2 regions of the Paraburkholderia flava genome follow, and region 1 is predicted to be linked to the other one. Evidence: riboswitches for the same ligand, from Rfam matches in the RefSeq annotation. Region 1 holds a riboswitch; the other holds the start of a gene.
The links. Region 1 has a riboswitch for thiamine pyrophosphate ahead of thiC (phosphomethylpyrimidine synthase ThiC). Riboswitches for the same ligand answer to the same signal wherever they lie in the genome.

Region 1 (8,007 bases):
CGCAGTACAACTTCACAAAATAAGCGGCACACAAGGCCGACGAAGCCAAAAAATAATCGAAAGGCCCCGGTGCCGAGCCATCGCCTTTATAACGGATAGGCTGGTCGGCCACTACCGTGAAGTCATCGAACTTAGCCTCAAGACGCAGCTTGTCGAGAAAGTTGACTTTAATTTCCATGGGAGAACGCCAAGGCGGTGCTCAAAATGATGTGACCGCCATTATCCATCACCAGGTGCGGTTGCTGTTGCAGATCGCCAGGTGCTGGCGGTGTCCGTTGACGAGCTGATGCTCTCCGCTGAGTCCGCTAAGGTCGCTTTGCAGGCCGGAGCACGAACTCACTGCCGGGCACGACTGACAAAGCCTGGCCGCAGCATTCAAGGTCAGCCGAATCTCAATGCCTAACCTGGCGCCCGGCGACGATCGAACCAGAACGACAAGCCCACGCTCAGCAAAATCAACAGCGTCGCGATCACCGTCCAGCGCGTCACCGGCTCACCCAGCGTCACCGCGCCCAGCGCAACCGCGACAATCGGATTCACGTACATACAGCTGCTCGCGATGATCGGACTCGTGTGCCGGATCAAATAGCCATAAGCGACATAAGCCCCCATCGTCCCGATCATCACGAGATAAACGAAGGCAACAGCTGCGCCGAGCTTGAGGTCCATCATCCGCTCGTCGAGCGCCCATGCGATCACAGTCGACACCGCGCCGCCGAGTCCCACCTGCAGCGACGTCGACAGGAACAGATCCGACGGCATCCGCAACCGCCCCGCGAGATGCGCACCACCGGCCCAGAACAGCGCACCGACCAGAATCGCGAGACTACCGCCCGCCGATCCAGCGGAGGTGTCCCCATGATTCAGCACAGCGATCCCGACAAGCCCGAGCGCAACCGCGCCCCACTCGCCTTTTGTGATCGGCCGACCAGCGACCGCCGCGATCACCGTCGCGAACAGCGGCACGGTCGCGACCATCACGGCAGCCATGCCCGTGCCGACGGTACGCATCCCGACCGCGAGCATCCCGCTCGACATCGCGACGAGCATCGTCCCGACGAGCCCCGCGTTGCGGATCTCAACCAACGTCGGCCATTGCGGACGACGCTGCACAGCGAAAATAAACAGCCCGATCCCCGCGAACAGATTGCGCAACCCGGACAGCAGCAGCGGCGGAAACGACTCCAGCGCCACATGCACGGCGAGATACGTCGAGCCCCAGACGATATAGACGAACGCCAGCGACAGCGCGATGCGACCGCCCTGCGTACGCGGCAGCCGCAAGGGCAAGCGTGAGAAGAATGACCGATCCATGCGTTCAGCCCACCTGTGCAGCAAGGGCAAGGGCGCCCGCGCCCGGAAAAAGATTCAGGACGCGCAGACGCGCACACTCCGCGTGAAGCGCAGCGAGGCGGACAAGGCAGAACGGCATGATGGTCGAGCAGGAAAAACAGGAGACTGACGATAAGCCCGGCCACGCGAAGCGCGGAAAACCCGGGATCAGTGCGGCGCGGTCAGCCGGCTGACACCGAAATCGTCGGCGGCGGAGGAACATCCCGGCGGGACACGGCAAACGCAACGCACACCGGCAGCATTATGCAGGAGAGTCGGAAGGGACTTGTCAGGCCAAACGTAAAAATTGTTTCGACAGCGAAGCATCGCGGGCGCCGCGAACGGCGCCCGCGACCGTTCAGTTGCTCATCGCGCCGGACGCTTCGTGCTTCATGCCCATCGCGTCGCCGCCCTTCTTCATCTTGTTGTGCTTCGCCATCTTGTCTTTCGACATGGAATCCTTGGACATCGAGTCCTTCGACATCGAATCCTTGGCCATCGCGCCGCCCGACATCGCATCGCTTGCCTGAGCGAATGCGCTGCCGGCGCCGAGTGCCAGGGCCAGGGTGGTAACTGCGATCGCAAACTTCTTCATGAGATAACTCCGTTTTATCGATTGATCAAACCGGCTACGACGAACGCGTCGTGCCGGGTACTTCCAAAGCTTCTGCCGTGCGTGGCCGCCCGCTTCAGGCGACGACCCGCGCGTCAGGAGCCTCCGAACCAGTTGTAGCCCTGGTCGACCCAATAGCCGCCGGGATACGTGTTGGTGACGAAAATCTCGACGATGTGTTTCGGGTTCTTGTAGCCGAGCTTGGTCGGCATCCGCAGCTTCATCGGATAGCCGTATTTCGCGGGCAGGCGGCTGCCGTCGTAGTCGAATGCGAGCAGCGTCTGCGGATGCAGCGCGGTCGGCATGTCGATGCTTTCGAAGTAGTCGTCCGCGCATTTGAAGCCGACGTACTTCGCGGTCGTGTCCGCGCCGACGCGGTGCAGAAAATCGCGGAACGGCGTGCCACCCCAGCGGCCCACCGCGCTCCATCCTTCGACGCAGATATGTCGCGTGATCTGCTCCTCATGCGGCAGCGCGTACAGCTCGGGCAGCGTCCACACGCGCTGGCCCTTGACCAGACCGCTCACGTGCAGCCGATACGACGCGCCGTCGACATCGGGTACTTCGTCGATGCCGTAGTACGCGTTGAACGGAAACGGTCGCGTGATCTGCGCCTCGGTGTAGGTGGGCGCGAGTTGAGTCGGGTCGAACAGCAAGCCCTGCGCGCGATCGTTCAGTCGCGAGACCGCGGTGAGGAATGCGTTGACCGAATCGTTATCGGTCAGCGAGCAGCCAGTCAGCATCGACAGGCCGCCGAGCGTCAGCAACTGCTTGCCGAAGCGGCGCCGCGACGGCATCGAGAGCTCACGGCGTGCATCGATCAGGATCGACTCGCGATCGAGTTTCTGCGGAGAAGGTCGTTTGATATCGCTCATGACGGTGTCCGTGAATTAGCGGCCGCGCAGCATCGCGAGCAGCGAGCGCGGCACCAGTGCGACGAGCGCGAGATGCACGACGAGAAAACTGGCCATGACCGCCATCGCGCAGAAATGCACGATCCGCGCGGTGTCGTAGCCGCCCATCAGTTCGCGCAGCAGCGGAAACTGCACCGACTTCCAGATCGCGAGCCCCGACAGCACGAGCACGACCAGATCGACGATCACGACGACGTATGCGAGCTTCTGCACCGCGTTGTAGTGACTCAGATCGTCGTGCGCCAGCCGGCCGCGCAATGCACTCACCAGATCGCGCAGTACGGCACGCGGCGACAGCGGCAAGAACTTGCGCATGAACCGCCCGCTTGCGATGGTCAGGATCAGATAGACGAGCCCGTTGAACACGAGCAGCCACATCGCCGCAAAGTGCCACTGCAGCGCGCCGCCGAGCCAGCCGCCGAGCGTGATCGCGGGCGGAATCGAAAAGCCCGCGAATACCGGCGACGCGTCGTAAATCCGCCAGCCCGACAGCATCATCGTGATCGCGGCGAGCGCGTTGAGCCAATGCGTGACGCGCACCCAGCGCGGGTGGATCGGGCGCTCGCGCGGCACGCTCGGTGTGGGTGCCGGCGCGGACGCGGGCATGGGTAAGGGATTCATCGTGAGCTCCTTCGTGATCGTGGGGGGCCTACTGGCACGCCGGCAGATCGGCGGCCTGCAGCACGTCGCCGGTCGCGGCGTTCTCGACGAACGCGACGACGCCGAAGTGCGACGCCGGGACGGGTGCGGTGGCGCCGGGATCGTCGAGTGCGAGTGCGCGGCGAATCTGCGCATGTCCGGATGCGAGCGGAACGGGGCCGATCCACTGCCGCACGACGCGCTCATGATGCAGCGTCGCACCGCTGTTCTCGCCTGCCTTGACCTGCGAGACGAGCGAGTTCTCGTACACCGCGACGTAGGCGTTCAGAGAATCAGGCGATGTGTTTGATGCACGCGCCGCGAACTGCGCGTCGATATCGACTGCATTCGCCGCGCCGCCCACTCGCGGCGCAAGCGCAACCGATACATCCGCCGTCGCAGGCTCGCCGACGATCCGCTTGACCCGGTCACCGAAACTCTCCGCACTCGACCAGCCGCGCAACTCACGTCCCGCGACGAACACTTCAGGCGTGTAGATCGTGTGGCCGCCGCCGAGATCGGTCAGGCTCTGCTGCCGTTCGGTAAAACGATGCTGCGAGAAGCGGTCGGTCCAGCCGAGGCTGTTCCAGTAATCGACGTGCATCGCGAGCGGCACGATGCCCTGCGCGACGCCGCTCTCTTTCCATTGACCGAACCAACGGTCGGCCGGCGGACAGCTGTCGCAGCCTTCGCTGCTGTACAGCTCGACGAGCGCGACGCGATGCGCGGGGCTGTGCGCGATGCACTGGCCTGCCGCTGCATTCGCGGCCCCGCTCGCGACGACAGCACCGAACGCGGCAAGCAACGCAAAAACGCGCACAACGTTGCGTGCAAGAAAAATCCGCGCAATCAAACCGCGGCTCGAAACGATAGACATGACGTGCTCCTGCGAGGAATCCGAACGTTGGTCGGTGCAGGAACGTCGTTATGACAGCCGGAGCGAAGATTTTTTTGCAGACGGTACGCGATAGACGATCGTCGGCATGACGTCAGGCGATCGTCAGAAACCCAAGCGCGACGGGTTGCCAAGCCCCCGCCGGCCGGTGTATCGTGTGCGCTGCTAACGCGGGGGTCCTGCGTCGCACATCGTCTTCGGGCGGTGAGCCACGTGGGTGAGAAATACCCTTTGAACCTGATCTGGATAATGCCAGCGCAGGGAAGCGTACGGGCTTCGCTGCTTATCCCTGCAAGACCTCCCGCGAAACCCGACTCACTTCATCTCGTCTCCTGCTTAGCCGCCCCACATTGCCTGGCTAGAGGAGATAACGCATGAACGCCAACCCGAAGTTCCTTTCCGCCGACGCTCACGTCGACGAAGCCGCTGTCGCGCCGCTGCCCAATTCCCGCAAGGTCTACGTGACCGGTTCGCGCCCGGACATCCGCGTACCGATGCGCGAAATCTCGCAGGCCGATACGCCCGACAGCTTCGGCGGCGAAAAGAATCCTCCGGTCTATGTCTACGATACGTCGGGCCCGTACTCCGATCCCGAAGCGAAAATCGACATCCGCGCCGGTCTGCCGGCGCTGCGTCAGGCGTGGATCGAAGAGCGCGCCGACACGGAAGCGCTGACGGGTCTGTCGAGCGACTTCAGCCGTGAGCGCGCCGCCGACACCGCCACCGCCGACTTGCGCTTTCAGGGCCTGCACCGCACGCCGCGCCGCGCGGTCGCCGGCAAGAACGTGTCGCAGATGCACTACGCGCGAAAAGGCATCGTCACGCCGGAGATGGAATACATCGCGATCCGCGAGAACCAGCGTCGTGCCGAGTATATTGAGAGCCTGAAAACGAGCGGCCCGAACGGCGAAAAACTCGCCGCGATGATGGGTCGCCAGCATCCGGGCCAGGCGTTCGGCGCCAGTGCGTTCGGCCCGAATGGCCTGACGGCGATCACGGCCGAGTTCGTGCGCGAAGAAGTCGCACGCGGCCGCGCGATCATCCCGAACAACATCAATCACCCGGAAAGCGAACCGATGATCATCGGTCGCAACTTCCTCGTGAAGGTCAATGCGAACATCGGCAACTCGGCAGTCACCTCCTCCATCGGCGAGGAAGTCGACAAGATGACGTGGGCGATCCGCTGGGGCGGCGACACGGTGATGGATCTGTCGACTGGCAAGCACATTCACGAAACGCGCGAGTGGATCATCCGCAACAGCCCGGTGCCGATCGGCACGGTGCCGATCTATCAGGCGCTCGAAAAGGTCAACGGCAAAGCCGAAGATCTCACATGGGAAATTTTCCGCGACACGCTGATCGAACAGGCCGAGCAAGGCGTCGACTACTTCACGATCCACGCGGGCGTGCGTCTGCAGTACGTGCCGCTGACCGCGAAGCGGATGACCGGCATCGTGTCGCGCGGCGGCTCGATCATGGCGAAGTGGTGCCTGGCTCACCACAAGGAAAGTTTCCTGTACGAGCACTTCGAAGACATCTGCGAAATCATGAAGGCGTATGACGTCGCGTTCTCGCTCGGCGATGGTCTGCGTCCCGGCTCGATCTACGACGCAAACGACGAAGCGCAACTTGGTGAGTTGAAGACCCTCGGCGAACTCACGCAGATCGCGTGGAAGCACGACGTGCAGACGATGATCGAAGGCCCCGGCCACGTGCCGATGCAGCTGATCAAGGAAAACATGGACCTGCAGCTGGAATGGTGCGACGAAGCGCCGTTCTACACGCTTGGACCGTTGACCACCGACATCGCACCGGGCTACGACCACATCACGTCGGGCATCGGTGCAGCGATGATCGGCTGGTTCGGCACCGCGATGCTCTGCTACGTGACGCCGAAGGAACACCTCGGCTTGCCGAACAAGGACGACGTGAAGACCGGCATCATCACGTACAAGCTCGCCGCGCACGCAGCCGATCTGGCGAAGGGCCATCCGGGCGCGCAGGTGCGCGACAACGCATTGAGCAAGGCGCGCTTCGAGTTCCGCTGGGAAGACCAGTTCAACCTCGGCCTCGATCCGGACAAGGCGCGTGAATTCCACGACGAAACGCTGCCGAAGGATTCCGCGAAGGTCGCGCACTTCTGCTCGATGTGCGGTCCGCACTTCTGCTCGATGAAGATCACGCAGGACGTTCGCGAGTTCGCTGCGCAGCAGGGCGTGACCGACGACGAAGCGCTGAAGAAAGGAATGGAAGTGAAGTCGATCGAGTTCATGAAGAAGGGAGCGGAGATTTATCAGCGGCAATAAGCGTTAATGCGCTGCTGATATAGATTCCGCTTCACCGTGCGCGCGGACCGATGGGTCCGCGCGCACGGTTTCATTCAGCGTCAGTGCCCAAGCGATTCGGCGCCGACCGGTTTCGTACCGCCCGTCGACGGATGCGCGGCCTGCTTCACAAGCAGCGCCACACACGATACGACACCCGCGACCGCGATCGTCGCGAAGATTCCCTCGAACGACACGTGACGACGCGCCAGCTCGGCCACGAGAAACGATCCCGCGATACCGCCGAAGCGTCCAATGCCGAGCATCCACGCGACGCCGGTGCCGCGCCCTTGCGTCGGATAGAACGCAGCAGCGAGTGCAGGCAGCGACGACTGCGCGGTGTTCATCAACACGCCCGCGGCGAACACAGTCAACACGAGCAGCCCGACGTTGCCGAGCGCCTGGCCGATGCAGTACACACTCACTGCTGTCAGCGCATAGCACACCGCGACGATCCGGTTCGCGTTGAAGCGATCCATCAGCACGCCGCACAGCACCGCACCGACACCGCCGAGCGGGAACAGCGCGGAGATCAGCGTCGCGCGCTGCGGATTCAGGCCGGCTTCCTTCAACAGGATCGGCATCCAGTTGATCGACGCGTAGAAGATCACGAGCCCCATGAAGTACGCGAACCACAGCATCACCGAGCCGACGATGTAATCGCGCGACAAGACCACGCGCATGCCGCTGCGGCCTTCGACGTGCGCTACCGTCTCGGTCATCGTGAACGATCCGGCTTCCGATGCTGCCGATGAAATGCGCGCGAGCGTCGCGCGAATCAGCTCGGCAGGATGCCCTTTCGCGACGCGATAACGCACCGACTCGGGCAGCTTGAGCAGCAGCAGAACCGTCAACACGAGCGGCACCACGCCGCCCAGTTGCAGCACGCTACGCCAGCCCCAATGCGGGATCATCCATGCGGCGAGAAAGCCGCCGCATGCAGCCCCGAGCGGAAAGCCGCAGAACATCAGATTGATCAGCGTCGCGCGACGACGATCGGGACAGAACTCTCCGATCACCGTCACCGCGTTCGGCATCGCCGCGCCGAGCCCAACGCCGGTGACGAAACGCAACGCGGTCAGCTCAGACAGATTGCCCGAGAACGACGATGCGAAACACGCGACACCGAACAGGCCGACTGAACCGGTCAGCAACGCGCGCCGGCCAAGCCGGTCGGACAGCGGACCGGACACCAGCGCGCCGCACGCGAGACCGAACAGCGCAGCGCTCAGCACCGGTGCGAGCGCGGGCTTGCTGATGCTCCACTCGTTGACCAGCGAAGGAGCGATG
Region 2 (8,007 bases), on a different contig from region 1:
CGAACTTCAGCTTCACGGGGTACGTGGCCTGAAACGACAGCGAACTCATGTTGCCGGCCTTCAGCGCCAGGAACAGCAGCGCGACGAAGCCCAGCACCACGAACAGGCCGACCCAGAAGTCGAGAGCAGTCTTTTTCATCGTCATCCCAAAGAGAAACCGCCGCTGCGTCCGGCACACCGCATGGCGCCGTTCGGCGCCGTCACGCGGGTGCGCGGGGCACGGATCTTAGCTGAACATCAGCGCGGTCAGGAGGAAGTCCAGACCGAGCACGGCGAGCGACGCATACACGACAGTCTTCGTCGTCGCCCGCGATACGCCTTCCGGGGTCGGCTTCGCTTCGTAGCCCTGGAACAGCGCAATGAACGTTACCGCGAAACCGAACACGATGCTTTTGATCACACCGTTGCCGACGTCGCGCCACACATCGACGCCGCCCTGCATCTGCGACCAGAACGCACCCGAGTCGACGCCGATCATCAGCACGCCGACCACATAGCCGCCGATCACACCGACCGCGCTGAAAATCGCCGCCAGCACCGGCATCGCGATGATGCCGGCCCACAGGCGCGGCGCGACGACGACCTTCAACGGATCGACCGCCATCATTTCCATCGCGGTCAGTTGCTCGCCGGCCTTCATCAGACCGATCTCGGCGGTGAGCGACGTACCCGCGCGGCCCGCGAACAGCAGCGCCGTGACGACCGGCCCCAGTTCGCGCACCAGCGACAGCGCGACCAGCAGCCCGAGCGCCTGCTCGGAGCCGTAGCGGTTCAGCGTGTAGTAGCCCTGCAGCCCGAGCACGAAGCCGACGAACAGCCCCGACACCGCGATGATCACCAGCGAATAGTTGCCGACGAAATGGATCTGCTTCGTGACAAGGCGCGGCCGGCGCAGCAGCGGGAAAAATTCGAGCACAAGGCGCGCGAACATCCGCGCCGCGTAGCCCGCGCCGCTCAGGCCGCCGATCACCGAACGTCCGATCGCGCTGATCATGCCGAGCCTCCGCCGATGCCGAAATCCGCGGCCAGCGATGCGCTGCCCGGGTAGTGGAATTTGAACGGACCGTCCGGCGCGCCGTCGATGAACTGGCGCACGGTTTCGTCCGTCGACGCGCGCAGTTCAGCCGGCGTGCCTTCCGCGTGCACGCCGCCGTTCGCGAGGAAGTACACGTAGTCGGCGATCGCGAACGATTCGGGCACGTCGTGCGTAACGAGGATCGATGTCGCGCCGAGCGCCTGGTTCAGCGCGCGGATCAGGTTCGCCGTGATGCCGAGCGAAATCGGATCGAGGCCGGCGAACGGTTCGTCGTACATCATGAGTTCGGGATCGAGCGCGATTGCACGGGCAAGCGCCACGCGCCGCGCCATGCCGCCGGAAATTTCGGACGGCGCAAGATCGCGCGCGCCACGCAGACCGACCGCGTTGAGCTTCATCAGCACGAGATCGCGGAGCAGTTCTTCGGGGAGGTCGGTGTGTTCGCGCAATGCGAACGCGACGTTCTCGAATACCGACATGTCGGTGAACAGCGCGCCGAACTGGAACAGCATGCCCATCTTGCGGCGCAGCGCGTAGAGGCCGTCGCGCGTCTGCCTGCCGATGTCCTCGCCGTGGAACAGCACCTGGCCGCGCTTCGCCTTGACGAGGCCGCCGATCAGCCGCAGCACGGTCGTCTTGCCGCATCCGGAGCCGCCCATGACCGCCACCACCTGACCGCGCGGGAAGCGCAGGTTCAGGTTCGACAGGACGAGGCGGTCGCCATAACCGAAGTCGACGTCGCGCAGCTCGAGAAGGGGCTCAGAAGTGGAAGGCACGTAGCTGACAGTCCATTTACACGAAGGCCGAATTATAGGGCCATCATGAAAAATCTGTCGTGACAGGCCCCCCGGATACCGCAACGTCGGACGATTATTGCGTAAACGCCTGCTGCAGTGCGGAAACAGCAGCAGCCGGGTCGGTGGCCTCGGTGACCGCGCGGACCACGGCCGCGCATCCGACGCCTGTCGCGAGCACGTCCGGCAGCACGCCGCCGTCGATTCCACCGATCGCAACGAGCGGCACGACGCCGTCCAGCAGCTTCACGTAGCGGGCGAGCCGGGCGAGCCCTTGCGGCGCAGTGGGCATCGTTTTCGTCGTGGTCGGGAAGACCGCGCCGAGTGCAATGTAGCTGGGCCGGAAATGCAGCGCGACGAGAATTTCGTAGTAGCCGTGCGTCGACAGGCCGAGGCGGATGCCGGCTGCGGCCAGCGCATGCAGATCGGCCGTATGCAGATCTTCCTGGCCGAGATGGACGCCGTAGGCGCCTGCGTCGAGCGCGCCGCGCCAGTGATCGTTGATGAACACCTGCGCGTCGTGACGGCGGCCGGCCGCGACGCAGCGGGCGATGTCGTCCGCGAGTTCGGGGGTGAGTTCGCCTGCACGCGTCGTCTTGCGACGCAGCTGCACCGTCTTCACGCCGAACGACAGCACGCGCTCGACCCAGCCCGCGTCCGGCAGCACCGGATAGAGACCCAGCCGGTCCGGGCAGCGCGCGAACGGCTGCTCGGGCGCTGCCGGCAGCCCGACCACGCGCGGAAAGCGCGCGAGATCGGTCGGCCAGGCATCGGCAGTCTTGCGCTCGTCGCCGTCGCGCCAGGCAAGCGCCAGCACCAGCGCATCGTGCGGCACGAACCCGCAGTCGAGGAACGCGGCCAGCGCGGGGATCCAGTCTTCCGGCAGCGTGCCTTCAAGCTGATAGCGCTCGCCGCCGAGATGCAGCGTCGCGGTGCCGGCCGCCGCTTCGATCACGCCCGCGCCATGCACGAGCCAGCGCGCGACGTGGTCGCCGTGGTGCTGCTCATCCGAGATGACGATCAGGTCGCCGCCGTTCGCATCGTCCGGCGGGGTCAGGCAGATGCGCCACGGCGCGTGCGTCGGCGGCCAGTCGCCGAGTCGCGCGCGGATGCGCTCGGCGGCTTCGGTGAGTTCGTCGGCGGGCGGCCAGAACAGGTCGCGGCCGGACAGCGGCAGAGTCTGCGTCATGCGGCGCTCCCGTCTTGATGCCAGAACGGCATGCCGACTACCGGCGTGCTCGCATGCGCCGTTTCGCGCTCGGCCATCGGACCCGCGACCCACGCGGCACGTCCGGCTTCGGTCGCGAGCGCGAACGCGCTGGCCATCGCCGCAGGATGTGTGGCCTGCGACACCGCCGTGTTCAGCAGCACGCCGTCGAAGCCCCACTCCATCACCTGACACGCGTGCGACGGCACACCCAGCCCCGCATCGACGATCAGCGGCACGTCCGGCAGACGCTCGCGCAGCACGCGCAATCCGTACGGATTCACGACGCCCTTGCCGGTGCCGATCGGCGCGCCCCACGGCATCAGCGCCTCGCAACCCGCGTCGAGCAGACGACGACCGATCACGAGATCCTCGGTGCAATACGGCAGCACCTTGAAGCCGTCTTTCACGAGCAGCGTTGCCGCTTCGATCAAGCCGATCGGGTCGGGCTGCAGCGTGTAGTCGTCGCCGATCAGTTCGAGCTTGATCCAGTCCGTTTCGAAAATTTCGCGCGCCATCTGCGCGGTCGTCACCGCTTCGCCGACCGTCAGGCAGCCGGCCGTGTTCGGCAGTAGCGGCACGCCGTGGCGTTTCAGCAGATCGAAGAAGCCGGCTTCGGCGCCGCCCTCGTTCATCTGCCGGCGCAGCGCGACGGTCACCATGCCGGGCCGCGCGGCGTCGATCGAATCGGACAGCGACTGCAGCGACGGGTAGCGCGACGTGCCGAGCAGCACGCGACTCGCGAACGTCTCGCCGTACAGACGAAGCGCGTCGACGGGCGCCGGGGAAGCAGGAATGGAAGCGAGGGAAGTCATGTTGAATCCTTGCGTCTGACTGTGCGGGGCGCGGCTTAGCCGCCCGCGACGGGTTGCACGACGTCGAGCCGGTCGCCCGGCTGCAGCGCGCGCGCCGCATGCTGCGTGCGCGCGACGAAGTCGCCGTTCAGCGCGACCGCGAACGGCGGCTGCGCGCCCCACGCGGCGAGCGCATCGGCGACGGTCGCGTCGTCGGGCAAGGTCAGCGGCTTCTGGTTGATGTGAATGTTCATGGTGTGTCGGTCGAATGCGGGTCTTCGTTATTGCGTTCGTTATTGCTTGCGGTCATCGGCGTCATGCCGGTTCGCGTGCCGGGTCCGGCTGGCTCAGTGCATCGAGATGAAACAGCTCGCTCCAGCGCGCGTCGCGTTGCCAGTTCGCAAACGTGTCGGTGTCGGCGACACGTCCGTCGAGCAGCGCCGCCGCGAAACGCGCGGCCTCGTCGGCGACTTCCGGCGCGATCATGTAGCCGTGCCGGTACAGGCCGTTCACGCGCAACGTGCGTGCGCCGTTCCACACCAGCGCCGGACGATGGTCGGGCAGCGTCGGCCGGCACTGCGAGTTCAGTTCGAGAATGCGTGCCTCGCCGAACGCCGGATGCACCGAGAACGCAGCGCTCAGCAATTCGAGCGCGGAGCGCACCGACATCGGCGACATGTCCTCGCCTTCCACTTCCGTCGCGCCGATCACGTATAGGTCGTTCTGCTTCGGCGCGATATAGAGCGGATAGCGCGGATGCAGCAGCCGCACCGGACGCGTGAGCCCAATGCCCGGCGCGTGCACCCGCGCGACTTCGCCGCGAATACCGCGCAGCGTCGGCAGCACGGGTTTCGCGCCGAGGCCGCGACAGTCGATCGTGACGTGCGCGTCCGGCATCGCGCGATCGTCGACGGGCGTGTTCCAGTGCAGTTCGACGCCGCGTGCCGCGAGTCCGGCCGCGAGCGCAGAGAGCACCTGACGGTTGTCGAGTTGTCCTTCGCGCGGCAGCAGCCAGCCTTGCGAGAAGCGCCCGGCGAGCGCCGGTTCGGCCGCACCGAGTTGCGTACCGGACAGCGCGACGAAACCACTCCCGTCAGCACCATCGAACCACTCAGCCGGCGCATTCGCGCGCACGCGACGTTCGAACAGCGGAGCCTCGGTGCGATCCGCGTGATGCCACACGACGAGCGTGCCGTTGCGCTGAAAAAACACCGGCTGCGGAAGTTCGGCAAGCAGACGCGGCCAGGTTTCGAGCGACGCGGCGCCGAGTTGCGTGATCAGCAGTTCGGCGCTCGCGGCTTCGGCGAGCGGCGCGAGCATCGCCGCCGCGACCCACGCAGCCGCCTGCGAGCCCGACGCATCGCCGCGCTCGTACAGCGCAACGCGATGCCCCGCCCCCGCGAGATGCCACGCGACGAGCCGTCCGCACAGCCCCCCGCCGATCACCGCGAAATCCGGCCGGTTGGCGGAAACGTGCAAGGCAGCGTTCATCGCGCGACCGCCGGACGAAAGCGCAGCGACAGCGGCACGCAGGCGAAACAAAAGACTGAAGAATAAGCGCTCATCGGTTCCTTTCCGTACGGCGAAAGCGCACGTACCCAAGGACGAAACCGGCGGGCGAGGCCGGCCGGACTGCACCCTTGTGGAGGTGCCGGTCCGGCGGAGAAGGAAGACAACAGGACTTCCGGAAACTTCCCGCGCCGGTATTACCCGGATCGGGTGCGAAGGGTCTCTCTCAGCCTCGCTGCGGCGTGTGGCCAGCGCGCGAAGCACCCCTGTTTCGTCGAAGGTCATTAGACCATAAAACGCCGGACGGTCGCAAACGGGGGGCGGCGCCCTCGGCGGGGAGCCCGGTGTTAGTCACCGGCCGCTGCAAATACGGCGAGTCACGGTGCTCTGGCACAATGCCGTGAACCGAGGCCGCGCGGGCCGGCGCAGTTGCATCGCCGGGCCGCGTAACCATTAAGACTGGCTTAAGCGGGTCGCGTGAGAATCGCCACGTCACGCGCGTCGCGGCAATCGCTGCATCCTGCGACGCGCCACCGCAACCCGCCCTGAGCCGGCACATCATCAGGATGCTCATGACCACCACACTCCCTTCCAGCAGCATCCCGCCGAAAGACGATCGCGTGTCCGCGTGGAGCCTCATCAAGCCGTACTGGGTGTCCGAGGAACGCAAGGTTGCATGGGGGCTGCTCGTCACGATCATCGTGATCAATCTGCTCGTCGTGTGGATCAACGTGCGGCTCAACCGCTGGAACGCCGACTTCTACAACGCGCTGCAGAGCAAGAACGTCCACGACTTCCCGCATCTGCTCGGCATCTTCACTGCGCTCGCGTTCGGCTTCATCATCCTCGCGGTGTACGGCCGGTATCTGCGCCAGATGCTCGGCTTCCGCTGGCGCCAGTGGCTGACCACGCGCTACCTGAACGAATGGCTCGGCGATGCCGCGTTCTACCGGATCGAACGCGACCGCCTTGCGGACAACCCCGACCAGCGGATCAGCGACGACCTGCAATCGTTCGCAACGACGACGCTGTCGCTGACGCTCGATCTGCTCTCGACACTCGTCACGCTCGTCTCGTTCATCACGATCCTGTGGTCGCTCGCAGGCGCGCTGTCGATCACGCTCGGTGGCATGCCGCTGCAGATTCCCGGCTACATGGTGTGGGCCGCCGCGCTGTATGCAGTCGCCGGTTCGCTGATCATCCAGAAGGTCGGTCATCCGCTGGTGTCGATCAACTACCAGCAGCAGCGCGTCGAGGCGGACTTCCGTTTCGGCCTGATCCGGCTGCGCGAGAACGCCGAACAGATCGCGTTCTACGACGGCATGGCAACCGAGAAAAGCAGCGCGCAGGGACTGTTCAGCCGGATCCGCGACAACTGGTGGGCCGTGATGAAGTACACGAAGCGGCTGACGTTCGTGCTGGCGTTCTACGGCCAGATCGCGATCATCTTCCCGCTCGTCGTCGCCGCGCCGCGCTACTTCGCCGGCGCGTTCAGCTTCGGCGTGCTGATGCAGATCTCGCAGGCCTTCGGCACCGTCAGCGATTCGTTCTCGTGGTTCATCAACAGTTACAGCACGTTGGTCGAATGGCGCGCCACTGTGAACCGGCTGCGCGAATTCAAGCGCATCGTCCATGCACCGCGTCTGAAGGAATCGGTGTCGCCGGCCACCGAACACGGCGGCATCAAGCTGCACTACATCGATTCCGTCGGCCTCACCACCAGCGACCTGAAGCTCGCGCTGCCGAACGGCAACGCGCTGTCGACGATCCGCAACGTCGCGATCAAGCCCGGTTCGCGCTGGCTCGTGCGCGGCCCGTCCGGGTCCGGCAAGAGCACGCTGATGCGCGCGCTCGCCGGGTTGTGGCCGTTCGGCGACGGCTCGATCGACGCGCCCGTCGATGCGCGGATGATGTTCATCCCGCAGCAGAGCTATCTGCCGATCGGCACGCTGAAGGCCGCGCTCACCTACCCGTCGCCGGCCAGCACCTTCAGCGACGACGAATGCGCCGAGGCGCTGCGCGTCTGCCGGTTGTCGGAGTACGCGGACCGCCTCGAGGAATCCGGCCACTGGACGCGCATCCTGTCGCCGGGCGAGCAGCAACGTCTCGCGGCTGCGCGCGTGCTGCTGCACAAGCCGGACTATCTGTTCCTCGACGAAGCGACGAGCGCGCTCGACGCGGACAACGAAGCGCGTCTCTATCATCTGTTCACCGAGCGTCTGCCGAAGGCCGCGATCGTCAGCGTCGCACACCGCGAATCGCTGGCCTCGTTCCACGAAGAAACGCTCGAGGTCCAGCGTAGCGACGAGCCGGTCGCCGCATGAGCGACATCGCGCCGCGATCCGCACAACGCGTGGTGCTGATCACCGGCGCGGGCTCCGGCATCGGTGCGGCGCTCGCACGACGGCTCGCGGCACCCGGCGTCTCGCTGATGCTGCACGCACGCGGCGCGGATGCCGATGCGCGGCACCGGCTCGACGCGGTTGCCGTCGACTGCATCGAGCGGGGCGCACTCTGCTCGACCGTCTACGGCGATCTCGCCGAACCGGGCGCGGCCGAACACATCGTCCATCAGACGCTCGCTGCATTCGGCGCACTCGATCAACTCGTCGCGAATGCAGGACATGCTCAACGGCAGACCCTCGGCACACTCGACGCACACACGTT

Region 2: linked by a shared signal. The riboswitch ahead of E1748_RS30675 (FAD-dependent oxidoreductase) and the one ahead of thiC (phosphomethylpyrimidine synthase ThiC) in region 1 are both predicted to bind thiamine pyrophosphate.

Annotation. Positions count from the first base shown of each region.
Region 1 is NZ_SMRO01000002.1:1,011,550-1,019,556, reverse strand. It holds gene E1748_RS16015 (OsmC domain/YcaO domain-containing protein) at 1-178, opposite strand, end outside; gene E1748_RS16010 (EamA family transporter) at 400-1,314, opposite strand; gene E1748_RS31500 (hypothetical protein) at 1,313-1,462, shown strand; gene E1748_RS16005 (pentapeptide MXKDX repeat protein) at 1,691-1,927, opposite strand; gene E1748_RS16000 (molybdopterin-dependent oxidoreductase) at 2,041-2,820, opposite strand; gene E1748_RS15995 (cytochrome b/b6 domain-containing protein) at 2,836-3,465, opposite strand; gene E1748_RS15990 (DUF1223 domain-containing protein) at 3,509-4,375, opposite strand; TPP riboswitch at 4,556-4,675, shown strand; gene thiC (phosphomethylpyrimidine synthase ThiC) at 4,768-6,699, shown strand; gene E1748_RS15980 (MFS transporter) at 6,780-8,007, opposite strand, start outside.
Region 2 is NZ_SMRO01000005.1:58,258-66,264, reverse strand. It holds gene mlaD (outer membrane lipid asymmetry maintenance protein MlaD) at 1-139, opposite strand, end outside; gene mlaE (lipid asymmetry maintenance ABC transporter permease subunit MlaE) at 227-994, opposite strand; gene E1748_RS30695 (ABC transporter ATP-binding protein) at 991-1,812, opposite strand; gene thiE (thiamine phosphate synthase) at 1,907-3,019, opposite strand; gene E1748_RS30685 (thiazole synthase) at 3,016-3,852, opposite strand; gene thiS (sulfur carrier protein ThiS) at 3,888-4,085, opposite strand; gene E1748_RS30675 (FAD-dependent oxidoreductase) at 4,147-5,322, opposite strand; TPP riboswitch at 5,507-5,618, opposite strand; gene E1748_RS30670 (ABC transporter ATP-binding protein/permease) at 5,913-7,664, shown strand; gene E1748_RS30665 (SDR family NAD(P)-dependent oxidoreductase) at 7,661-8,007, shown strand, end outside.